DNA from 3 places in the Bacillus sp. GW823-FHT06A10 genome. Region 3 is predicted to be linked to each of the others. Evidence: predicted binding sites of a transcription regulator. Region 3 holds the regulator's gene; each other region holds the start of a gene.
What was found. The regulator Rex, encoded in region 3, represses fermentation and respiration genes when NADH is low (regulators of the CRP and FNR family bind a similar motif). The targets are predictions, from matches to a motif close to TTGTGAAATATTTCACAA.

Region 1 (6,903 bases), on a different contig from region 3:
AATATACCGATAAAAGGCGGTGTACCTAAAAAAGTAAAAACGGTACCTGATGTTTTATTAGAAGATGGCGACCGAGTTGGATCGCTTCTTGCAATTATGACACCGGGACATACACCAGGATCCATGTCGTTTCTTGATGTACGAAATAAAGCTCTTATTGTTGGGGATGCATTTCAAACAAGAGGAGGTATGGCTGTTTCGGGACAAATGAAATTTTGGTTTCCGTTTCCAGCGATGGCAACGTGGAGCAAAGAAATATCATTACAAAGTGCACAGAAGCTAAGCGAATATGAACCTTCCTTGCTTGCGGCAGGGCACGGAAAAATGATAAAGAATCCAGGGGCCGTCATAGAGCTTTCTATTAAGGAAGCGAAGCGGAATATAGAAAGTAAGAAAGAGGGGTAATTTATGTCACCGAGAATCGGACTTACATTGCAGAAAATTGTAGAAACAGCTGCAGAAATTGCAGATACAAATGGAATACAAGAAGTAACGTTAGCTTCATTAGCGCAAAGGTTAGGGATACGTTCGCCCTCACTATATAATCATGTAAAAGGGTTACAAGATGTACGGAAAAATCTTGGTATTTACGGAATAAAACAGCTGCATAACAAACTGGAAGAAGCGGCCGAGGATAAACAGATGGATGAAGTAATTCATGCATTAGGAGAAGCGTATGTAGCATTTGTCCGAAAACATCCTGGACTATATGAAGCAACTTTTTTACGAGATGAAGAAGTAAGAAAAGCAGGTGACGAAATTGTAAAGCTTTGTCTTCGAGTTTTACAACAGTATGGCTTAGAAGGAGAGAATGCACTTCATGCGACACGCGGATTCAGAAGTATTTGTCATGGATTTGCTTCGATTGAACAGCAAGGCGGATTTGGTTTGCCGTTAGATCTGGATATAAGTTTACATGTATTATTGGAAACGTTTATTAAAGGATTACGTGAATAAGAAACGAGGCAAACAAAAACCTTAGAAGTGATTCTAAGGTTTTTTAGTGCATATGATTCGAAAAGAGCGGTAGGCTTTTTCTCATTACATGATATTATTTAGCAGGTTTGAAAAATGTGTATATAGCTACGGAAAGGCAAACGAAAATAAAAGCAATAGGATCTTGATATGGACTAGGCTCAGAGCCCTTCTGGATTTCTGTAAGGAAGTCATGTGTTTTCATGTTCATTGCTCCTTTAACTAATAAATTTTATATGATGCGAGGGTTATGGTGGATAGATAAGAAATTTTTGGAATTTCATCTAATAATTATTCTATAGTAATCTAATTCCAAAAACTATATAATACAAAGCTTTCATGATATGTAAAATTGCATATTATTCTTTTTGAAAAAATTGTTATATTATCTATATATTTGTATTAAAGGGTTTTTGTTAAGGTAATGAAAACAAATGGAGGAATAGTATGAGAAAAACAGTATTAGACGCGTATAATGCAGAAAGAGAAGTAGATAACATAACATATAAAAATCTAGTTGTAACGATTGCTAGCATTCTAGGGTTCTCACTCTTAGGGGGATTATTCCTTGCTTTAGCCCTTGGAATTTTTGGAGAAGAGGTATTACGTGCTAATTTAGAGGGATATTATTTACTTCTATTTGATGCAGCTGTTGTTACTATTGTTTTATTTGCGTATAAACCAGTGCTTCATTTTATTAAGAACATATGGGATGTATCTATTTTAAAAAATGGGAAAACCTACTTGTATTTATTAATAGGTTTTATCATCATTGCATTAACTCAGTATGTAATGTTAGAGTTGTTTAGCTTTGAAAGTGCAGAGCAGCAACGAGATCAATTAGGGAGCTTAGGACTTCAAAATAGTCTACAAAGTATTATATATGTGTTAAGTGTTGCTATAATTACACCAATTAAAGAAGAAATTTTATATAGAGGTATTTTGTATCGATTTTTTGAAAAGAAATATAGTTTTCTAGTTGGTATCATTATTTCTTCCTTTATCTTTGGGATTCTTCATGGTGGTTTTCCGGTTACGGCAATGATTATGGGGATTGTATTTGCTATGTTATATAAGAAAACACAATCTATTTTACCTAGCATCATTTTACATATTGTATGGAACCTACTTGTGAGTATAAGTATGATTGTTTCTTTATAAAATTGAATGAATATTTAGCATAAAAGATGAATGGCCTAGCTATTCATCTTTTATTTTGTTTATATGTGCGAAAAGTTGATGAATACAATCCAAAAAGAACCAAATACTAATGATGAATGAACAAAGAAAGGCGGGTATGTTATATGCAAAACTTAACAGAGCTTGAAGTAGAAAACTTACGTCATTTAATTGGTGGACACGCAACAATTATTAACAAGTTGGAGCAGTATGCACAGACGTGTACAGATCCACAACTGAAACAAATGCTACAAAAAGATGCGCAAGATGCACGAAATACGAAACAGCAATTAATGACTTTCCTAGGATAGGAGGAAGAGAAAGATGAATGAAAAAGATATGGTAAATGATTATTTAGCAGGATTGAATGCAAGTTTAACAAGCTATGCAAATTATATTGCTCAGTCTGATAATGAACAGTTACATCAAACGTTAATTCAAATTCGTAATCAAGACGAGGCGCGCCAACGTAATATGTATGAGTACGCAAAGCAAAAGAGTTATTACAAACCGGCAGCACCTGCTAATCCAATGATTGTACAGCAATTAAAAAGTCAATTAAGTGCGGAACAATAGTGAAAAGAAAACGAGCGAATTTATTCGCTCGTTTTCTTTTTGTATATGTCAATAAATACATAATAAATATTTTTCCAGTTGTAACAAATATGACGAAAATGGAATATAACAATTCACAAAAAGGACAAAAACTTTGTTCAATATTTCACAAAGTATCCATGGTTTCTATCGTGAGAACCTCTATAATTAGGAGTGTAAAGAGCAAAAGAAATAGATTATATGATCAATTAGGAGAGATTGCTATGAAAAGACATACAAGAAAAATTGCAATTATCGGTACTGGATTAGTTGGATCAAGTTGTGCGTATTCTATTGTGAATCAAGGTATTTGCGAAGAGCTATTATTAATTGATATAAATCATGAACGTGCAGTTGGGGAAGCAATGGATTTATCACATTGCATTAACTTTACAAATACAAGAACAAAAGTATATGCAGGAAACTATGAAGACTGCAAAGATATGGACATTGTCATTATTACAGCAGGACCAGCACCAAAACCAGGGCAAAGTCGCTTAGATACTTTAGGAGCGAGTGCGAAGATTATGGAAAGTGTTGTTGGTGGCGTAATGGAAAGTGGATTTGATGGTATTTTCTTACTTGCATCGAACCCAGTTGATATTATTACATATCAAGTTTGGAAATTATCTGGATTACCTAGAAATCGCGTAATCGGTACTGGTACATCACTAGATTCTTCTCGCTTAAGAACAATTTTATCTGAAATGCTACATGTAGACCCTCGTAGTATTCATGGGTATTCATTAGGAGAACATGGTGATTCTCAAATGGTTGCTTGGTCTCATGTAACTGTTGGTGGAAAGCCAATTCTGCAAATTTTAGAAGAACAAAAAGAACGATTTGGAGAAATAAATTTAGATGAAATTGTTGAGAAAACTGCAAAAGCTGGCTGGGAAATTTATAAGCGTAAAGGAACTACTTATTACGGAATCGGAAACTCTCTAGCGTATATTGCGAGTTCAATCTTTAACGATGATCACCGTGTCATTGCTGTATCAGCCATTTTAGATGGTGAGTACGGTGAATACGATATTTGTACAGGAGTACCAGCTATTATTACTAGAGACGGTATAAGAGAAGTTGTAGAACTCAATTTAACAGAGGATGAAGAATCTCGATTCGCAAAATCAAACGATATTTTACGTGATTATATGAAAACAATTGGTTACTAACTTATAGAAGAAGGTGAAACAAATGAAGGAATATATAATGTCTCGTGTATTTAAAGCATCTGCTGGAATCGCACAAGGTATTTTCGTATCCCTCGGAATTGGTTTACTAATCGAAAATATAGGAAGAATTGTTGATATTCCGTTGCTTATTACAATCGGAGTTGTTGCAAAATCACTAATGGCACCAGCGATTGGTGCCGGCATTGCTTTTATGCTCGGTGCAAACGGTCTTGTAATCTTCTCGGCGATGGTAGCCGGAGCGATTGGTGCCGGATCCATTTCAATTACTGAAGCTGGTCTAATTATTAAAACAGGTGAGCCAATCGGTGCATTATTAACAGCAACTTTAGCTGTATATATTGGTAAACGTTTAAGCGGAAAAACTGCTTTAGATATGATGCTCGTTCCATTTGCGGCCATATTAGGTTCTGGTTTAGTTGGTATTTGGTTATCTCATAATATTACTCCTGTTTTAAATGCAGTTGGAGCGTTCATTAAAGATAGCTCAGCTGGTAGCCCGTTTATCGCTTCTATCGTCATTGCAGTAGTTTGGGGACTATTACTTATCTCTCCAGCTTCATCAGCTGCGTTAGCGATCGCACTTAGCTTAGACGGTGTTGCAGGTGGTGCAGCTCTTGCCGGATGCGTCGCTCAGTTTATCGGATTCTCTGTCATCTCAGCAAAAGAAAACAATTTAGGTGGCATATTAGCTCAAGCTCTTTGTACTCCGAAAGTACAGTTGCCAAATATCACTAAAAATCCAATGATTCTCGTCCCAACTGTCGTCGCCAGTGCTATAGTTGGTCCGGTATCCGCATTAATTTTCCAACTGGAAGCAGGAAAAGAAATTGCAGGTCTTGGATTAAGTTCTCTTATCGCACCAATTAATTTAATTTCCAGCGAAGGATGGGAAGTTCTCCCGGCGATGGTAATTACTTATATCGTCATTCCAGTAGCTGTTTCTTATATACTTTACATTGCTCTTAAAAAAGCAGGTCGTATTCATTCTGGTGATATGACTGTACCGCAATCTTAAATTGAAAATCTCCTTAATAATAGATAAAAGCAGACTGAGAAGCCACAGTCTGCTTTTTTGTCATGTTACATTCTATGATTTTGTTTTACTGGAACTCTTATTGGTTCTTTGGCCAATAAGAGTTGAACGCCGAAGTAAAGTATGCTTGCAAGTGTCATTCCAGAAACGGCATCTACAAGGGCATGTTGCTTCGTAAATAGCGTTGATAAAATAATAAGTGTACCGAAGAAAGTAAGGATGTAATATTCAAAAGCATGTTGTTCTCTACGCTTAAAGGCAGCTAACATAATTACAAATGTAGTAAGAACGTGAATGCTAGGGAAACAGTTTACTGGCTGGTCGATACTATAAATATAGCGAACTAGTTCAGAAAATACATCTGTTCCAACGACAGTCGGACGCGGTACAGTTGTTTGCCAAAAATAATAAATAGAAAAACAAGCAAGCTTTCCAAAAATAACACTACTTAAAGTGACATAATATTGCTTTCGGTCAGCGAAGCAGTAATAAATAAGTGCGCCGTATAAGTATGGAAACCAAAGTAAATAAGGAATAATAAATGCTTTTACAAATGGAATCCAATCATCTACTACAGTTGTAACGTCTACTGCGTGAACAGTCGATTTATTTAATACGTCGTAAAGGGGACTTACGAGTACGAGTAGAAGTATATAACTTAACGGAAGAAAAGATGAAAGTTTAAATTTCTTCATGTTGATCTCCTATGTTTAGTAATGTAAGTAAATTCAATTGATTATAATATAGAAACGTGAATTGGGCTATCGATTTTACTTACATTTTCTTGAATTAACCTTACGTTTTTGTCACTTGACTAAAAAGAAGGGGGAGGGTGCTAAATGAAGCGTTTATCATATTTTTTAGTTTTTATATTGTTATGCCTAGTAGGTGCTGGGTGTGCAAAGAATAACGAAGGAGAAAAATTAGAATATAACGGAAGAGCACTCGTAATTGGAGTTGTTGGAGAAAAGCCGAAAGATACGTTTAGGAATGTAAAGTTTGAAAGTATAAAGTTAGAAGAAATGCAGGAGAAATCAGCAAAAGTTGATGGTTTTTTCGTTATGAAAGAATACTTTAAAGAGGCATCAAAGGAGCAGTATACGGACTTATTTTTATCGTTAAAGAAGCCGGTATTTTTTATAGGTTTGCAAGATAGACCGTATTTAATTTTTACTAACAAGGATTTAGATTATGATAATACCCCAAAGGATAAAACGATGACGTATACGCAAGGGTTTGTAAATATGGGGAACCCTGAAGGTCAATATTGGGGTATGGGATTATATAATGATACTGTTTCCGATCGAAATATTCATAATATGTATATAGTAGTATTTCAAACCATTTCGGATTACTTAAGTCGATGATGAAGGAGCCTGTAAAAAAGGCTTCTTATTTTTTAAAAATAAACGTTTGTTTAAGCTGTATGTTCGGTAGAAAGAAACTCATGTAGTTCAAAGGTTAAGAAAGAAAAATAAGAAATTAATCAAACGTTTGTTTAAGCTGTATGTTCGGTAGGAAGAAACCGATGCAGCTCAAAGGTTAAGAAAGAAAAATGGAGAATTAATCAAACGTTTGTTTAAGCTGTATGTTCGGTAGAAAGAAACTCATGTAGTTCAAAGGCTAACAAAGAAAAATAAGAAATTAATCAAACGCTTGTTTAAGATATATGTTTGGTGCAGAATCTAAAAAAATTTATATATTTATTTTTTTCTTAACAAATGGCGGAAAAATAAGAAAAATTCGCAGGATTATTAAAAATTATCACGAAATAAGTAAAAGTTTAGCGAATAATGGTTTGAAATAATAAAACGTTTTCTATATGATAAAGGTAAAGGTTAGTAAAAAAGTAGGTGAATTTATGACAGTAACATTTTATTCATATCCAAAGTGTGGCACATGTCAAAAGGCAAAGAAATGGTTTGA
Region 2 (6,903 bases), on a different contig from region 3:
ACAAGTTCCACCATATGTGGATGTGTACTAAAAGGAGGTACAACTGAAAATGTTATTTGTGGATATTTCTTTTGTAGTTGCTCTATTTCAAAAGGAATATCACGTTTATAGTGAGCTGCTGCAAATAATAAAACAGGTACAATCATTATTTCAGTTACTCCCTCTATTATCGTTTCTGTAACTGCATCCGAAATAGTAGGTGTCGTTAGTTCTAGAAAAGCTATTTTTTGAATTCTTTCGTTTCGCTCTTTCATAACAGATTGAATAAATTGAATGAATTGTTCATTACCTTCTTGTAGCCGGCTCCCATGTCCAACATATACAATTCCTTTCATTGTCTCACCATGTCTTTCTTCATAAGAGTTTCTTGTAATTGATGATCTACGTTATGAAACCCAACTTTATTTGCATAGTGTAAAGTTGGAACGTCGGTATACGAGAATGGGAGAGTAAGAATATTGATAAAGCCAAGGCGTTTTATTTCTGCTAGAAACGTATCAATAGAAGCACGACCTTCAAATACAATGCTATCCCATGAGAATTCAGAAAGAATACGTGAATGAATTTCATCGAAGCGATGATCAATTGTGTACTCATGAGTCATCATATAGGTACCAGCACCAATTTTTTCTTGAATAACAGCAATTCGGTTAATGTTTCGTCCTAAATAAATCGTTGAATTCGAAGAAAATTGCGCAGGTTTACTGAACAATCCATATTGCATGAGCTTTTCTTGAATAGAAAGGTTCATATACTGAAGTTCTGCCTGTAAGGAACGAATATCTTTATGATATTTACTGCATGATTGCATTAAGATGTCTACACTGTCAGCGGAACAAAATACAAGACGATCAACGTTAAAAATCTTATTGATTTGTTCAGAGGTTAATGTATATTCTTTCTTTTTGAAAGTTGGAATTTGATATATTTCTGCACCGGACTCTTGTAACATTTGCTTTATTGCGCTTTTTTTATTTGTTGCAGATACAAATAAAACTTTCTTGCTGTGCAATGGCTTGCGTTCTTTCCAAGAGATTTGATTACGTAAGGAAACGACATCACCAACAATTGTCATAGAAGGATTAGAAATATTTTCGTTTTTGACAATAGAAACAATGGTAGACAGTGTCCCTGTGACAACGCGCTGTTTACCAGTTGTACCCCATTCAATGACTGCTACTGGCGTATCTTCTTTTTTTCCTGCTTGTAGTAAGTTTTCACAAATTGTAGGTAAGTTTTTTATACCCATGTAGTAGGCAATCGTGTCGCTATTGTAAGATGAATTATATTTTCCATGATCGCTTAAAGGACCTTTTGCATGTCCGGTTAATAAAGTGACACTATTACTGTAGTCACGGTGGGTGAGGGGAATACCTGCATAGATACTAGCGGCGATGCTAGATGTAATACCTGGTACAATTTCATATGGAATATTTGCTGATGCTAAAGTTTCTGCTTCTTCACCAACACGGCCAAAAATAGATGGATCTCCGCCTTTTAAGCGGACTACGATTTTTCCTTCTTTCGCAAATTGAAGGAGGTGTGAGTTAATCATTTCTTGACGCATAGTATGATTCTGTGGCATTTTTCCGCAATAAATAAGTTCACATGTTTCTTTTGTATAATTAAGAAAGGAAGGGTTTAATAAGCGGTCATATAAGACGATATCTGCACGATTTAAGCACTCTATCGCTTTTTTTGTAATAAGCCCTTCATCACCTGGTCCTGCACCAACTAAATATACATATCCGTTCATATTCGCACCTCGTCTATTTTTATTTAAAAGGAAGCCAGGGGAGGCTTCCTTTTGTAAATTACATGTATATATAAATATCTCCGTCAATAACTTCTACTGCATACGTTTGAATACAACCGTCATCAGGTTTTTGAACTTCACCTGTTAGTAGTGAAATTTTCCAATCATGTAGTGGACAAAAGACGAATTCTCCAGATACAATACCTTCCGCTAATGGCCCGTTTTTATGAGGACAACGATTTTCTACAGCTCGAATATCGCCATTTGAAAGGCGGAATAGGGCGAAAGACATACCTTTCATTTGCACCTCTTTACCGATTTGAATAGGAAGGTCTTCTGCACGCATAACTTTTATTTTTTCTTTCGTTTGTATCATATAGGTCACAGCTCCTTATTTCACAGTTTCTACTTCATACATCGCTTTTAATGATTTCGTTTCTAGTGCTTGTCCCCATGCTTCTTTATATGTGCCACGAGCTTTTTGGAAACGTTCATTTAACGTAGTAACCATATTTGCATCTTGCAGTATTTCTTTTATGTGATCGAAGCCTAAACGTTCTGTCCAGTAGGCAGTACGCTCTCCGTAAATACCAGTTTCACGATAATATTGCATGTAAGCTGTAGCGATACGAAGGACATCATCTTCAGTAGGGACAATCATTACAAAATCAGCTTCACGTACTTCTGTACCACCATTTCCGCCAATATAAAGTTGATATCCATTTTCGACACAAACAACGCCAAAATCTTTCGTCAGTACTTCCGCACAGTTACGCGGACAACCAGTTACACCCATTTTCATTTTATGAGGTGTATCTACCATTTCTAATGATTGTTCAAGCAACATACCAAGTCCTAATGAATCTTTCGTACCGAAACGGCAAAAACGAGAGCCAACACATGATTTTACATTACGAAGAGATTTTGAATACGCATATCCAGAAGTCATATTTAAGTCAGCCCATACGTTAGGTAAATCTTGTTTCTTGACACCGTATAAGCCAATTCGGCTTGCACCGGTAATTTTCACAAGTGGAACATCATACTTCTTCGCAACTTCAGCAATTTTCATTAAATCGTCTGCTGTTGTAACGCCTCCGTACATACGTGGAATAACAGAGAATGTACCATCGTGCTGGATGTTACCATTCATTCTTTCATTAACGAAACGGGACGATTTATCATCTTCATATTCTTCTGGAATCGCCATACGTAAATAGTAGTTTAAAGCAGGGCGGCATTTCGAGCAGCCGTCTTCATGTGCAAAACCAAGAACATTTCGTACTTCTTTTGGAGATTTTAAGCCTTTCTCGTGAATGGCCGCTACGACTTCATCACGGGATAAAGGTGTACATCCACACATACCGGCAGATTGCGCTGAGGCATCAAAAGCATCTCCAAGTGTATGAGATAAAACTTGTTCCACAAGCGGACGACATTTACCACAAGACCCTGCGGCTTTCGTACAGTCTTTAACTTCTTCAAAAGTCGTTAACTCTTGTTCTAAAATGGCGTGAACGATTGTACCTTTCGTAACACCATTACATCCGCAAATCGTGTCATCAGTACTCATAGTAGCAACGTTAAGTTCACTTTCTTCACCAGCTTTGTGAAGAAGAGAAGCGGCTGTATATTCTTGTATATCTTCTTCTTTCTTTAACATGCTAAAGAGGCGTGTTCCGTCAGCTGTGTCACCATATAAAACGATACCGATGACTTTATTGTCACGAATTAATACTTTTTTATAGGAACGTTTACATTCATCAAAGATTGATATTGCTTTCGTTTGAGCATCTTCATAAATTTGACCAGCAGAGAATAAATCACAACCTGCAACTTTTAATTGCGTACCGACAATACTGCCCGAATATCCATCAGTTTGTAAATTTGTTATATGTTTTGCTAATATCGCACCTTGTTCATAAAGAGGAGCAACAAGTCCATATGCGATACCGTCATGCTCTGCACATTCTCCAACTGCATAAATGGACTCATCATTTGTTAGCATATAGTCATTGACTACAATACCGCGATTTACAATTAAACCAGCATCTTTTGCTATTTGCGTATTTGGGCGTATTCCGACAGCCATTACGACTAAATCACAATCTACAACTTCACCATCTTCAAATTGAATGCCCTCAACATGGTCTGTACCAAGAATTTTTGCAGTTTTCTTTTCCATTAGAAATTTCATGCCTTGCGCTTCCAAATCTTCGCGTAATAGAGAAGCTGCTTTCGTATCTAGTTGCTGCTCCATTAAGTTTGGCATTAAATGAACAACATGTACGTCCATCCCTAAGTCAATAAGACCTCTTGCGGCTTCTAAACCAAGTAACCCACCACCAATAACAACGGCCTTTTTCTTTTCTTTAGCGGTGTCTATCATAAATTGTGTATCTTCAATTGTTCGAAATCCTGTTACACCAGGAAGAGTAGAACCTTCAACAGGTAAAATAAAAGCACTAGAACCTGTTGCGATAATGAGTTTGTCATATGTAAGAGTACGATTTTTTTCTGTGATAATGATTTTTGCTTCTCGGTTAATAATTTGAACTCTTTCGTTTGTATATAAAGTTATTTCGTTTTCTTCATACCAACTGTATTCATTCATAATGATATCTTGCATATTTGTTTTGCCTTGTAAAACGTGAGAGAGCATAATGCGATTGTAGTTTGGATGCGGTTCATCTCCCAAAATAGTAATCTCATATGAATCACTATTATGTTTTAATATTTCTTCCATACAGCGTATTCCAGCCATACCATTTCCGATCATAACTAAACGTTTTTTCATTTTCGTTCCCCCTTTTTCTGTGAAATGTTGAACAAAGGATTATATTTCTATTATAGAAAATCCAAAAAAGGGGAGATGTGATATTTATCACATTTTTATAATGATTCACAAATTGTTAAAATTCGGATTTATTCGAGAGGGATGTGTATATTCTTTACCAAATGAAAAAACAGGACATAAGTATGTATACTCATGTCCTGCACTTGATTTATACTCTCGTAATTGCACGTGGAAATAAAATGTTATTTTCTAAATGAATATGCTCAAATAAATCAGACTCTAGTGCTTCAAGGCGTTGGTAAACAAGTCGATAAGTGCCGCAAGCTCCTTCTGGAGGAGTAAAGTCATTTGTAACTTTACGAAGCTCTTTAATAATGTTGCCTGCGTGGTTATGTTCATTTTCCAACTTATCTACTACTTTACGTAAATTCACATAGTTTTCTTCAATTGGATTTTGTTCAAATTCTAAAATTAATGGAAAATCTTCTGTTTCTTCTTTAATTAAATGTTGTTCTAATTCCATCTTTAATTCGTGAAATAGCTTATGAATTTGAGCTAAGTGAGGCTGACTTGCTCCGTGGACGCGTAATACTTTCGTCACATACGGACTTAACTGTGGTAATTCTTCATTTAAATAGCGATGATGCTTATTTATAACATAATCAATCAATTCACGATAAGAAGCATTTTTCCAATCAATTTCAGATTCATTTAATCGTTTCGTATTATTATAAAGTGTATTTAATTCTGTAAGTACTTCTGTTGCTGATAAATTTCTTTCATGAATTGCATCAATAAGTGGTTTATTGCCACCACAACAAAAGTCTATTCTATATGATTTAAAAAGATCACTAGCTTTCGGGAATTGTGTAACGATCTCACCGACAATAGAAGTTTCAGTAAATGCATGTTTCATATGAACGCCTCCATAAAGTTTGAATGTAATAACTAAATTAAGAATAGCGATAAATGAAAATCAATGTGGTGATTGAAATCACTTATTATGTGTCAGTTTTAAGGATAATAAAATGAATTTTATAAAAGGAAGTGGGAGGGGAATTCGTCGTAATAGTTTTTTATTACTATTTTTCGCATGCAACTCCATCGCCATCACGATCAAGATGTGAGTCATAACCTGGTTGTCCTTTAAGTAAAGGGGCTTTCCCAGCCGCTCTAACTGCAGCACAATTTTTGTAGTATGCACTACTAGTATTTCCTGAAGCGGGTTGTGTTTGAGTTTGCTGTGCTTTTTGCTCTTCTTGTTGTTGTTTACGAGCCTGTTCGTCAGCCTGACGTTTTTGTTCTCCTTGTTGTTTACGAGCTTGTTCATCAGCTTGTCGTTTTTGTTCTTCTTGTTGCTTACGAGCCTGTTCATCAGCTAGACGTTTTTGTTCTTCTTGTTGTTTACGAGCTTGTTCCTCAGCCTGACGTTTTTCATCTTCTTGCTTACGAGCTTGTTCCTCGGCTTGACGCTTCTCATCTTCTTGCTTTTGAGTTTTTTCGTCCGCCTCTTTCTTTTCTAGCTCTTTTTTCTGTTCACTATCTTTTTGTTCTTCATTGTTAGATGCCACTTTTGTACTAGTTGCTGTCGTTTTTTCAGAAGAAGGAGCTGAAATACCTGATAGCGCAACAAAAATGACAAATAATAAGGCTGTAATAATAAATTGTTTTTTCGCTACACCTGTTTTCTTAATTACAGATAAGATTGCTATAACAAGGAAGAATATAAATAGAATGAAACTTAAAGTAGAAAAAAACTCGACGACGGGGTGTTCCGATTTTGTTGTACCGGTCGTTATTAATATAATAGAAATCATAAAAAGAATAACGGTAGGACGTCCATATTGTTTTGCTTTTTCATTTTTCTTAAAGAATGAAATGATACATAAGATTAAAAGAATAAAAGCAATAGAAAATAAAGCTGCACCAATATTACTCAAAATCGCCATTTTCATACCTCCATTTGTAAGATTTTTCTTATTGATTATATAGGAACTTATTGGATATTACACGTTTTATATAAATTTAGAAAATTAATATTTTTACTAGACTTATAAACGATTATTTTATATATAGGGAAAAATAGATATATTTCCTATTACTTTTTGAAAGATATTTCATAAATTATAGTATATCGATTGAAAGGAGGAGATTTGAATGGAATTTCAATTGTTGGTAACTTGTATATTACAAGAAGGTAATGCTTACTTTTTAGTAACGAAGGTAGACGATGTTATTACGTTAAAAGTACCGATTACTGCGGGAGTAGCAGGTTTATTTTTAGCTTTAGGTGTACCAAGATGTTCTTAATTTAAATCTCTATAGTAGAAGGGGAAGGGACATGCCTTCC
Region 3 (10,959 bases):
TGGTTGACGCCATACGATTTCATCAGGAATTCCTAGTTCAGATCCTAATACACGTACTTCATCTTTAAATAACGTATTTAAAGGCTCAATTAATTTGAACTGCATGTCTTCTGGAAGTCCACCCACGTTATGGTGAGATTTAATTGTTTGTGCAGTTGCTGTACCACTTTCAACGATATCTGTGTAAAGTGTACCTTGTGCTAAGAAGTCCATACCTTGTAATTTAGATGCTTCATCATCAAATACGTAAATGAATTCGTTACCGATGATTTTACGTTTTTGTTCTGGATCTTCTACACCTTTTAACTTATTCATGAAGCGTTCTTGTGCATCCACTTTAATAACGTTCATATGGAAGCCTTCGCTAAATGTTTTCATAACGCCTTCTGCTTCACCTTTACGAAGTAAACCGTGGTCAACGAAAATACATGTTAACTGATCGCCGATTGCTTTATGAATTAATACTGCTACAACAGAAGAGTCTACGCCGCCACTAAGTGCACATAGTACTTTTTTGTCTCCAACAGTTTCACGAATCTTTTCTAATTCTACTTCGATAAAGTTCTCCATGTTCCATCCTTCAGAACAACCACATACGCCGAATACGAAGTTTTTAATTAAATCGTTACCGTGCTCAGAGTGACGTACTTCTGGGTGGAATTGTACACCGTATAAGTTTTTCGCTTCATTGCTCATACCAGCAATTGGGCAAGACTCACTTGTTGCGTCTACTACGAATCCTTCAGGTAAACCAGTTACTAAGTCGCCATGGCTCATCCATACAACTTGCTCTTCTGGAAGGTTCGCATATAATTTTGATTCGTTCTCTACTTTAAGAACAGCTTTTCCGTACTCACGGTGGTTGGCACGCTCTACTTTACCACCGAAGTGTTGTGTCATAAGCTGCATACCGTAACAGATACCGAAGATCGGTAAACCTAGTTCGAAGATTTTTTCATCACAATGTAATGCACCTTCACCGTATACGCTATTTGGTCCACCAGAGAAAATAATCCCTTTTGGATTCATTGCTTTAATTTCTTCTGCAGTAATTGTATGTGGATGAAGTTCACTGTATACACCGAACTCACGAATTCGACGTGCTATTAACTGATTGTATTGACTTCCAAAATCTAAAACGATAATTGTATCGTGTTGCTTCTTCAAAATAATCACCCCAACGTTAGTTCTCGTATATAAATATTTTCACCAATTTGGCGAAAAGCATTACTAATATAATAAAAAAAGCCAGTCCTCCGCCTCTAGTCTCATAACAAAGAAAAGGCAGGGGTCTGACTTTATAAAGAAAGATAGTCTCCGCTCTTTATAAATATAAGACACACTGCCTTCATAGTCAGGTTGTTTACGGTAACCCGGTAGAGACTCTCAAACCATATCATTGAGGATATATGAAGGATCGTTTTATATTATCTTCCTAGATTCTAACAATGAAGTATCTATATGGTCAAGAGAGAAAGCGACAAAATTCTACAGAAATTCATTTCCTTTTCTAAAAAACATAAAAAAACATCCATTTCTACATAGAAATGGATGTTTTTTAGGGCAAACGGAATTACATCATTCCGCCCATACCGCCCATGCCCATGCCGCCCATGTCAGGCATTGCTGGCGCATTTGGTTCTGGCTTGTCAGCTACTACAGCTTCAGTTGTTAAGAACATAGCTGCAACAGATGCTGCGTTTTGAAGTGCAGAACGAGTTACTTTAGCTGGATCTACGATACCAGACTCAAGCATGTTAACCCATTCGCCAGTAGCTGCGTTGAAACCAACGCCTACTTTTTCGCCTTTTAGACGCTCTACAACTACAGATCCTTCTAGACCAGCGTTGATTGCGATTTGACGAACTGGCTCTTCTAGTGCGCGAAGTACGATGTTGATACCTGTTGCTTCGTCACCTTCTGCTACGATAGAAGCTACTTTCGTGTATACGTTCATAAGTGAAGTACCACCACCTGCAACGATACCTTCTTCTACTGCTGCACGAGTTGAGTTAAGTGCATCTTCAATGCGAAGTTTGCGCTCTTTTAACTCAGTTTCAGTTGCTGCACCTACTTTAATTACCGCTACGCCACCTGCTAGTTTAGCAAGTCGCTCTTGTAATTTTTCACGATCGAATTCAGAAGTTGTTTCTTCTAATTGCGCACGAATTTGACCGATGCGAGCTGCGATTTGCTCTGTATTTCCAATACCTTCAACTACAGTTGTGTTTTCTTTTGTAACAACAACTTTACCAGCGCGTCCTAAAGATTCAACTGTAGCAGATTTTAAGTCACGACCTAATTCTTCAGTGATTACTTCGCCACCAGTTAAGATTGCGATATCTTCTAGCATTGCTTTACGACGGTCACCAAATCCAGGAGCTTTAACAGCTACTACATTGAATGTACCACGAAGTTTGTTCACTACTAATGTAGCTAAAGCTTCGCCTTCTACATCTTCAGCAATGATAAGAAGTGGTTTACCTTGTTGTACCACTTGCTCTAATACCGGTAAGATTTCTTGAATGTTAGAAATCTTTTTGTCAGTAATTAAGATATATGGGTTATCAAGAACTGCTTCCATTTTGTCAGAATCAGTAATCATGTAAGGAGATGCATATCCACGATCAAATTGCATACCTTCTACTACGTCTAATTCTGTTGTGAATCCTTTAGACTCTTCTAAAGTAATAACGCCATCGTTACCAACGCGCTCCATTGCTTCAGCGATTAATTGACCTACTTCTTCGTCAGCTGCAGAAATAGCAGCTACTTGTGCAATAGAAGATTTGCCTTCGATTGGTTTAGAAATCGTTTTTAATTCTTCAATTGCAGCAGTAACAGCTTTTTCGATACCTTTACGAAGACCCATTGGGTTAGCACCAGCTGTTACGTTTTTAAGACCTTCACGAATCATAGCTTGCGCTAATACAGTTGCAGTTGTTGTTCCGTCACCAGCTACGTCATTTGTTTTGCTAGCAACTTCTGCTACTAATTTCGCACCCATGTTTTCAAATGCATCTTCTAATTCGATTTCTTTTGCGATTGTTACACCATCATTTGTAATAAGTGGTGAACCAAATTTTTTCTCAAGTACAACGTTACGACCTTTTGGTCCAAGCGTAACTTTTACTGCGTTTGCAAGAGTGTCGACACCGCGAAGCATCGAACGACGTGCTTCTTCACTAAATTTAATATCTTTTGCCATAATAATTGACCCCCTTGGATTTTTTAAGATTTATATAATTAACCGATAACTGCTAAAATGTCACTTTCACGTAAAATCAAGTAGTCTGTACCTTCATATTTCACTTCAGTACCTGCATATTTTGAGAAGATGATAAGATCACCTGCTGCTACCTCTAAAGCAACACGCTCACCATTCTCAAGCACTCGACCAGTACCTACTGCAACAACTTTACCCTCTTGTGGTTTTTCTTTTGCAGTATCTGGTAATACGATACCACTTGCTGTTTTTTCTTCTGCTTGAACAAGCTCAATTACAACGCGATCACCTAATGGCTTTAGCATGAACAATAACCTCCTCATTTTGTTATGTAAATTTCTTTTATTAGCACTCAAGTCATCCGAGTGCTAACACACTTATAATAATAAATAATCTCAATTTCTTTTGCAAGTAAAAAAATCATAATTTTTTCGCAAATCACTATATAAACTTTCTATATAGAATACTGCCTTTACTATATGAATCGTTGTTTCCACTGCTCGTATGTTACAATATGAAAGGACACCCTAAGTTGTTTTCGCTACACACACAACTTTCTCCTGTCTTCTATTATAATTTCAAATAAGGATTTACGAAAAAAACATAATTCAAGTGAGGTTTATATCGTAGGTAGCATATTTACATGTTATCCTAACTTATCTCATACACTATAGTTAGAAAGGATGGTTAAACCATTTGAAGAAACAATACTGGTGGATTATCGTTACATACATTTTAATGCAGTTATCTGGCGTTGTTGGATTGCCACTTCTCCTAAAAACAGGACTCTATGATAATAGAGGATTTACCATTGAGGAAAAAGGACAAATCATAACGGGACACTGGGCAATTATTAGCTTCTTTGTTGCATTATGTATCGTACTTTGGTTACTTAGAACGGATATTCGTGACAGGCATTTAGATCCAAAGCGCTCTTCTGCTCCAGCTACTATTGGATGGATTTTCATCGGGTTCTTCTTGGCTTTCTTTTCACAAATAGTTGCTGGTATGATCGAGATGCAGCTGCTAGGAATTAAACAAGGTTCAGAAAATACAATGAAACTGATGGAGATTGCAAGAACCACACCTTGGTTCCTTATTGTTGTATCTATAATTGGACCTATCTTAGAAGAAATCGTATTTAGAAAAATTTTATTTGGTGCACTTTATAAGAAGTTTAACTTCTTTATCGCAGCTATCATTAGTTCGCTTGTATTCGCAGCAATTCATTTTGATTTTACTCATTTATTGGTATACACTGCTATGGGGCTCGTATTCGCCTTCTTATATGTGAAGACGAAGCGTATTATCGTTCCGATTGCAGCTCATGTTGCGATGAATACATTAGTCGCTATTGGGCAAATTTTTATGAGCAATGAGCAAATTCAAGAAATGATTAAAGAAGCTGAAAAAATGCAAGGCTTTATCGGAGGATTTTTTGTATGAGAAACTCACCATTGTTCATGGCTGCACTATACTTCCTTCTTGGATGTATCTTTACACGCTTCGCCATTACGAACGTGACAGATACAATCTGGAATGTGTGGACAATACTATTTGCAGTTATGGCAACAATTGATTTTAATTTGGCACTTCGCCTTATATTAGTTAAATTCACAAAGAAGAAACAATAATAAAACGCAGAGGTCGCTTCCTCTGCGTTTTATTGTGGATAGTTTTTCAAAAAGTAAACTAATGTTTGTAACTCTACAGCTAAATCAATATGATGAATTCTAATATTCTCTGATACGTTTAATCGTGCTGGTGTGAAATTCAAAATACCATGCACGCTCGTTTCAGCTAATCTATCTGCTACAGCTTGTGCTACTGTAGCCGGTACTGTTAATATTGCCACTTGTATATCATTTGATAATCTCTCTTCTAATTCATCTAAATGGTATACAGGAATGCCCCCGATTTCTGTTCCAACTTTCTCTTCACTAACATCAAATGCCATTTCAATTTTTGTATTATTGTTTTTCGTGAAATTATAATGTAAGAAAGCGGTCCCTAAATTACCTACTCCAATAAGTGCTACACGCGTTATATCATCTTGATCAAGTGTTTCGCGGAAAAATGATAATAAATAATTTACGTTATATCCATATCCCTTTTTCCCTAACGCTCCAAAATACGAAAAATCTCTTCGTATTGTTGCGGAATCTACTTTTACCGCTTCACTCAATTCGGCCGATGAAACACGCTGCTTACCAGAAAGAGATAAGTTTTGGATAAATCGATAGTATAGAGGCAATCTTTTAGCAGTGGCTTGTGGAATCTTTTGCTGATCCATATGACCTCTCCTCTCTTCCTATCTTTATTCATATACTTTAATCAAATACAGAAGTTTAGCACTCATTAAATTCCTTGTATAATAAAGAGAAGAAGTATTCTCTCTTATTTTAAACTATACACTATTTTTAGTATGATTGAGAAATATAAACATGGCAAAGTTAAGAAATTATTTGAGGTGAAAACATTGATTTTATTACAAGTAAATGGACTTTCGAAATTATACGGTGCAGAAACAATTCTTGCAAACATAAAATTGGAAGTACAAACAAAAGATCGTATCGCATTAGTTGGAAGGAATGGAGCTGGAAAATCTACATTATTAAAAATTATCGCTGGTGAGTTATCACATGATGGTGGCGAAATTATAAAACCGAAAGATGTCTCAATCGGGTATTTAGCTCAAAATACCGGCCTAGAAACGTCTTTAACAATTTGGGATGAAATGCTAACCGTCTTTACCCACTTACAGCAAATGGAGACAAAACTTCGAAGGCTTGAGCAAGAAATGGGCAAAGAAGAAAACTTTTCAAACGAAGCTACATACGAAAGATTGTTAGCTGATTATGACCAATTGCAACTCAATTATAAAGATCAAGGTGGATATCAATATGAAGCGGATATTCGCTCCATTTTAAGCGGCCTTGGCTTCCCAGTTGAAACGCACCAGACGACGATTTCTACTTTAAGCGGTGGGCAAAAAACAAGATTAGCTCTCGGAAAATTATTATTAACAAAACCAGACTTACTTATTTTGGACGAGCCTACAAACCATTTAGACATCGAAACATTAACATGGCTTGAGCAATATTTACAAGGTTATCCTGGCGCAATATTAATCGTTTCACATGACCGTTATTTCTTAGACAAACTTGTTACACAAGTATATGAAATTTCGAATAAAGAAAGCAGACGATTTGTTGGTAACTACAGTAAATATTTAGACTTAAAATCAGCATTATATGAGCAAGAAATGAAACGTTACGAAAAACAACAAGATGAAATCGCAAAACTTGAGGACTTCGTTCAAAAGAATATAGCTCGCGCCTCTACAACGAAACGTGCTCAAAGTCGCCGTAAACAACTAGACAGAATGGAATTATTAACGAGACCATTAGGGGATTCTAAGTCAGCATCATTCCACTTCGATATTGAAAAGCAAAGTGGAAATGATGTTTTACAAGTAAAGGATGCAACCATTGGCTATGATGAGGACCCTATAATTGAAAACGTAACTATGCGCTTAACTCGCGGAGATAGTGTTGCTTTAGTTGGTCCAAACGGAATTGGGAAATCCACATTATTAAAATCTATTGTGAATAAGTTACCACTATTAAATGGTGATGTTTCTTTCGGATCAAATGTATCTGTTGGTTATTATGATCAAGAACAAGCAAACTTAACATCTTCTAAACGGGTTTTAAATGAACTATGGGATGAATATCCACTGCAACCTGAAAAAGAAATCCGTACTATACTCGGGAACTTTTTATTTACAGGAGATGATGTACTGAAACCAGTATCTTCCCTTAGTGGTGGACAAAAAGCTCGATTAGCTCTTGCGAAGCTTATGATGCAAAAGTCAAATTTATTAATTCTGGATGAGCCTACGAACCACCTTGATTTAAATAGTAAAGAGATTTTAGAGAATGCTTTAATTGATTATCCAGGGACTCTTCTATTTGTCTCACATGACCGCTACTTCATTAACCGTGTAACAACGACTGTGATTGAGTTATCAACAGAAGGTGCACAGGAATATTTAGGGGATTACGATTACTATGTGGAGAAGAAAAATGAAATGATTGAACGCGCAGCATTTGAACAACTTGAACAGCAAGAAAATCAGGCACCTGTTCAAAAAACTGTAGCTCAAGAAAAATTAAATTATCTCGAAGAAAAAGAGCGTAAACAATTAGAACGTCAACGCACTCGAAAAATTGAAGAACTAGAACAAAACATCGTAAACTTAGAAGAAGAAATTGCTACGTTAGAAGATCAACTTTGCTTACCAGAAATATATGCAGATTATGAAAAAGCGAGTGAAATTACAACTAAAAAACAAACGCTACAAGTACAACTTGAAACTTGTATGGCAGAGTGGGAAGAGCTGCATGTATAAGAGTATTTAAATAAGGAAGATGTCTCATCAGTCATGATTTTTGACTATGTGACATCTTTTTTCTTTAAGTACATAAATAATTTTTTGAATATATCAATGGTAACTCGGAATATATCAACCAATTTTCAAATACATCTATCGTAACCCTATATATATAAACGATTCGACACGAAATATCGATTTACCGACAAGGATTGACAATATCAGCACCCTCTATAATAGAAGGATATTTCAAAATGTTTTTCAGGGATATCTTCTTACTTTTTATTTCCCGAAAAACAATATATTCAAAGGTCAGACTTCATCTAGTTTATCCACAAACTTATACACATATCCACCTTTATAAAATAGCTATCAAAACAACTTTTCCACATTATCCACAACTATCAAAAAAGATATCAACACTTTATATACACAACAAAACCCACATTATCAACAGATAATATGGGTTTTATCCACAAGCTGTGGTTAATTATGTGCATAACTATGCTTCAATATCTAATCCTGGATTCGCATTTAAGGCTAATGTTGCACGCTTGCCTTGTTCATACGCAATTGTCCCTGCCGCTGCAATCATTGCTGCATTATCTGTGCATAAAGATAGCGGTGGAATAATTAGTTCAATGTTTTCTTTTTGTGCAAATTCTTCTTCTAATCGCGCACGAAGTCCTTTATTAGCAGCTACTCCACCAGCAAGAAGTAATTGCTTTACATTATAAGCCTCTGCTGCACGAGCTGCTTTCGTTACAAGTACATCTATTACACTTTCTTGGAAACTTGCCGCTAAATCTTCTGGTTTAATTTCTATACCACGTTGTTTCGCGTTATGCACAGTGTTGATAACTGCTGATTTCAATCCACTAAAGCTAAAATCATATGAATTCGGTTCTAGCCATGCACGAGGCAAATCAATTGTTGGTTCTCCTTCATGTGCAAGACGATCAATATGAGGACCACCTGGATATGGCATAGATAACGTACGAGCTACTTTATCATATGCTTCTCCAGCTGCATCATCTCGCGTTTCACCAATTACTTCAAATGAACCATGTTCTTTCATATAAACAAGTTCTGTATGCCCACCAGATACAACAAGTGATAATAGCGGGAATTGAACTTCTTTTACTAAACGGTTCGCATAAATATGGCCAGCAATATGATGAACACCGACTAACGGAATATCATGTGCAAAAGCTACTGCCTTCGCTGCATTTACCCCAATTAAAAGTGCTCCTACTAAACCAGGCCCTTCTGTTACAGCAATTGCATCAATATCATCAAATGTGATATTTGCTTCTTTTAAAGCTTCTTCTAACACAACTGTAATTTCTTCTACATGATGACGGGATGCAATCTCTGGTACAACCCCGCCAAAACGTTTATGACTTTCGATTTGTGATGCAACGACATTCGCAATAATTTCCGTTCCATTTTTAACAACCGCTACCGCTGTTTCATCACAGCTTGTTTCAATCCCAAGTATAATCGTATTTTTTTCCATTATATATTCACCCACATTACAAGACCATCTTCCTGATTGTCTGCATAGTATCGTTTACGAATTCCACCATTTTGAAATCCATATTTTTTGTACAACTGCTTTGCTACTTCATTTGATACACGTACTTCAAGCGTCATTGTTTTTACCCCTAGTTCTTTCGCTTCTGAAATAACTGCTTTCAATAAGGCATCTCCTAATTTTTGACCTCGGTATTCTGGCAAAATAGCTATATTTGTTATATGTGATTCATCAATAATTATCCACAATCCACAATATCCGATTACACGACCATCTTTTTCTAACACAATATAATGTGCATGTTCATTCATCGTTAATTCACGGTGAAAGGCATCTGCAGTCCAAGGAGTTGAAAAAGACACTTCTTCAATAGCTACAATTTGAGCAATATCATCAAGTTCCATCTTTCTAAATATCATATCCATCTTCTGCAAGGCCCCTACTTGTTTTGACTTTCTAACCACTTTGTTTCAGCTTCAGCTAAACGAAGATAGCTCGGAACAAACGTATGCACATCTTGTTCTTCTTTTTGTAACCCTAAGAATGCTAGCTCACTTGGTCTTGGATTATTTTTAGTAAACGGAGCGAATACAGCTTGATCACCTAAATGTTCTATAATTATTTCTTTATGCAATTTAACATCATTACCGATAAATAAAACAGGCTGTCCTTTATCTTTTAACATTTGCAACCAGTCCACAATAAGAATAATTCGGTCTTCTTCTATTGAAGTTAACTGCTCTCCTTCATATGTATATAATCCAGTATAGATTTGCCCACGTCTTCCATCAAATAAAGGACAAATTAATCCATTAAAGTTAGCACCGTTTGCAGCTACTACCTCTAAACTTGATACACCTACAATTGGTATTTGAAGTGACCAAGCTAATGTTTTTGCCGCTGTCACGCCTATGCGAACACCTGTATATGATCCAGGTCCAGCAGCTACTACGATTTTAGTTAATTCCTTCGGTTTTACACCACATTCTTTTAACAGTTGCTCTACAGCTGGCATAAGACGTACAGAATGGTTTTTCGTCAAATTTGTAATGATTTCCCCAATCACGTTTCCTTCCTCAATAAGGGATACACCCATTACGTAATTTGAAGTATCAATTGCTAGTACTTTCATCTTGTAATAGCTCCTCACATAATCTAATATAGCGATCTCCAATTGGCTCGAGTATAATTTTTCTTGTGTCATCTCCCGCATGGAATAAACTAATTTGTAACTTTTCATTCGGTAAATATGCTTCTATTAAATGAGCCCATTCCACTACCGTAATTCCTTCACCGTAGAAATACTCATCAAAGCCTAAGTCCTCTTCGCTTTCTGCTAAGCGATACACATCCATATGATATAGTGGTAATCTTCCTTTATATTCTTTAATAATATTAAAGGTAGGACTATTTACAACTCTTTTCACTCCAAGACCTTTTGCTAGCCCCTTTGTAAAAGTCGTCTTCCCAGCTCCAAGATCTCCTTCTAAAATAATTACATCTTGTGCCTCTACGAGTTCACCTAGTTTTTCTGATAACCTTTGTGTTTCCGCAGAAGATTTTGTTGTTACTTCATATTTGCTCACAGACTTCACCTACTTTACTCACAATGTTCTCTGCTCTTTATTATACAGGTTTTGAATATATAAAAAAGTCCTTAGGAGTTGTCCTAAGGATAGTTTGACTGTCTTTATTAGTTTTTTGTTAAAACAAATAAAAAAATACGAAACAATTTGTTTCGTTCTTTTCTTTATATAAAATGGCGGTCCCGACCGGGGTCGAACCGGCGATCTCCTGCGT

Region 1: AC1Q8M_RS21325 (L-lactate dehydrogenase) is a predicted target of Rex. The motif match lies at 2,864-2,881, and genes of this name have one in related genera.
Region 2: nirB (NADPH-nitrite reductase large subunit) is a predicted target of Rex. The motif match lies at 4,629-4,646, and genes of this name have one in related genera.

Annotation. Positions count from the first base shown of each region.
Region 1 covers NZ_JBXAHT010000003.1:90,612-97,514, reverse strand. The annotation lists gene AC1Q8M_RS21350 (MBL fold metallo-hydrolase) at 1-405, shown strand, start outside; gene AC1Q8M_RS21345 (TetR/AcrR family transcriptional regulator) at 409-957, shown strand; gene AC1Q8M_RS21340 (CPBP family intramembrane glutamic endopeptidase) at 1,423-2,136, shown strand; gene AC1Q8M_RS21335 (hypothetical protein) at 2,280-2,465, shown strand; gene AC1Q8M_RS21330 (spore coat protein) at 2,479-2,730, shown strand; gene AC1Q8M_RS21325 (L-lactate dehydrogenase) at 2,973-3,923, shown strand; gene AC1Q8M_RS21320 (PTS sugar transporter subunit IIC) at 3,946-4,959, shown strand; gene AC1Q8M_RS21315 (phosphatase PAP2 family protein) at 5,025-5,672, opposite strand; gene AC1Q8M_RS21310 (hypothetical protein) at 5,817-6,344, shown strand; gene AC1Q8M_RS21305 (arsenate reductase family protein) at 6,839-6,903, shown strand, end outside.
Region 2 covers NZ_JBXAHT010000001.1:1,278,075-1,284,977, forward strand. The annotation lists gene AC1Q8M_RS06665 (sirohydrochlorin chelatase) at 1-335, opposite strand, end outside; gene AC1Q8M_RS06670 (uroporphyrin-III C-methyltransferase) at 332-1,756, opposite strand; gene nirD (nitrite reductase small subunit NirD) at 1,815-2,132, opposite strand; gene nirB (NADPH-nitrite reductase large subunit) at 2,148-4,553, opposite strand; gene ric (iron-sulfur cluster repair di-iron protein) at 4,762-5,469, opposite strand; gene AC1Q8M_RS06690 (excalibur calcium-binding domain-containing protein) at 5,636-6,502, opposite strand; gene exsG (exosporium protein ExsG) at 6,711-6,863, shown strand.
Region 3 covers NZ_JBXAHT010000010.1:4,681-15,639, forward strand. The annotation lists gene guaA (glutamine-hydrolyzing GMP synthase) at 1-1,167, opposite strand, end outside; purine riboswitch at 1,332-1,433, opposite strand; gene groL (chaperonin GroEL) at 1,574-3,208, opposite strand; gene groES (co-chaperone GroES) at 3,247-3,531, opposite strand; gene AC1Q8M_RS27545 (CPBP family intramembrane glutamic endopeptidase) at 3,923-4,672, shown strand; gene AC1Q8M_RS27550 (YdiK family protein) at 4,669-4,860, shown strand; gene AC1Q8M_RS27555 (redox-sensing transcriptional repressor Rex) at 4,890-5,519, opposite strand; gene AC1Q8M_RS27560 (ABC-F family ATP-binding cassette domain-containing protein) at 5,706-7,640, shown strand; gene tsaD (tRNA (adenosine(37)-N6)-threonylcarbamoyltransferase complex transferase subunit TsaD) at 8,125-9,141, opposite strand; gene rimI (ribosomal protein S18-alanine N-acetyltransferase) at 9,141-9,584, opposite strand; gene tsaB (tRNA (adenosine(37)-N6)-threonylcarbamoyltransferase complex dimerization subunit type 1 TsaB) at 9,599-10,291, opposite strand; gene tsaE (tRNA (adenosine(37)-N6)-threonylcarbamoyltransferase complex ATPase subunit type 1 TsaE) at 10,272-10,745, opposite strand.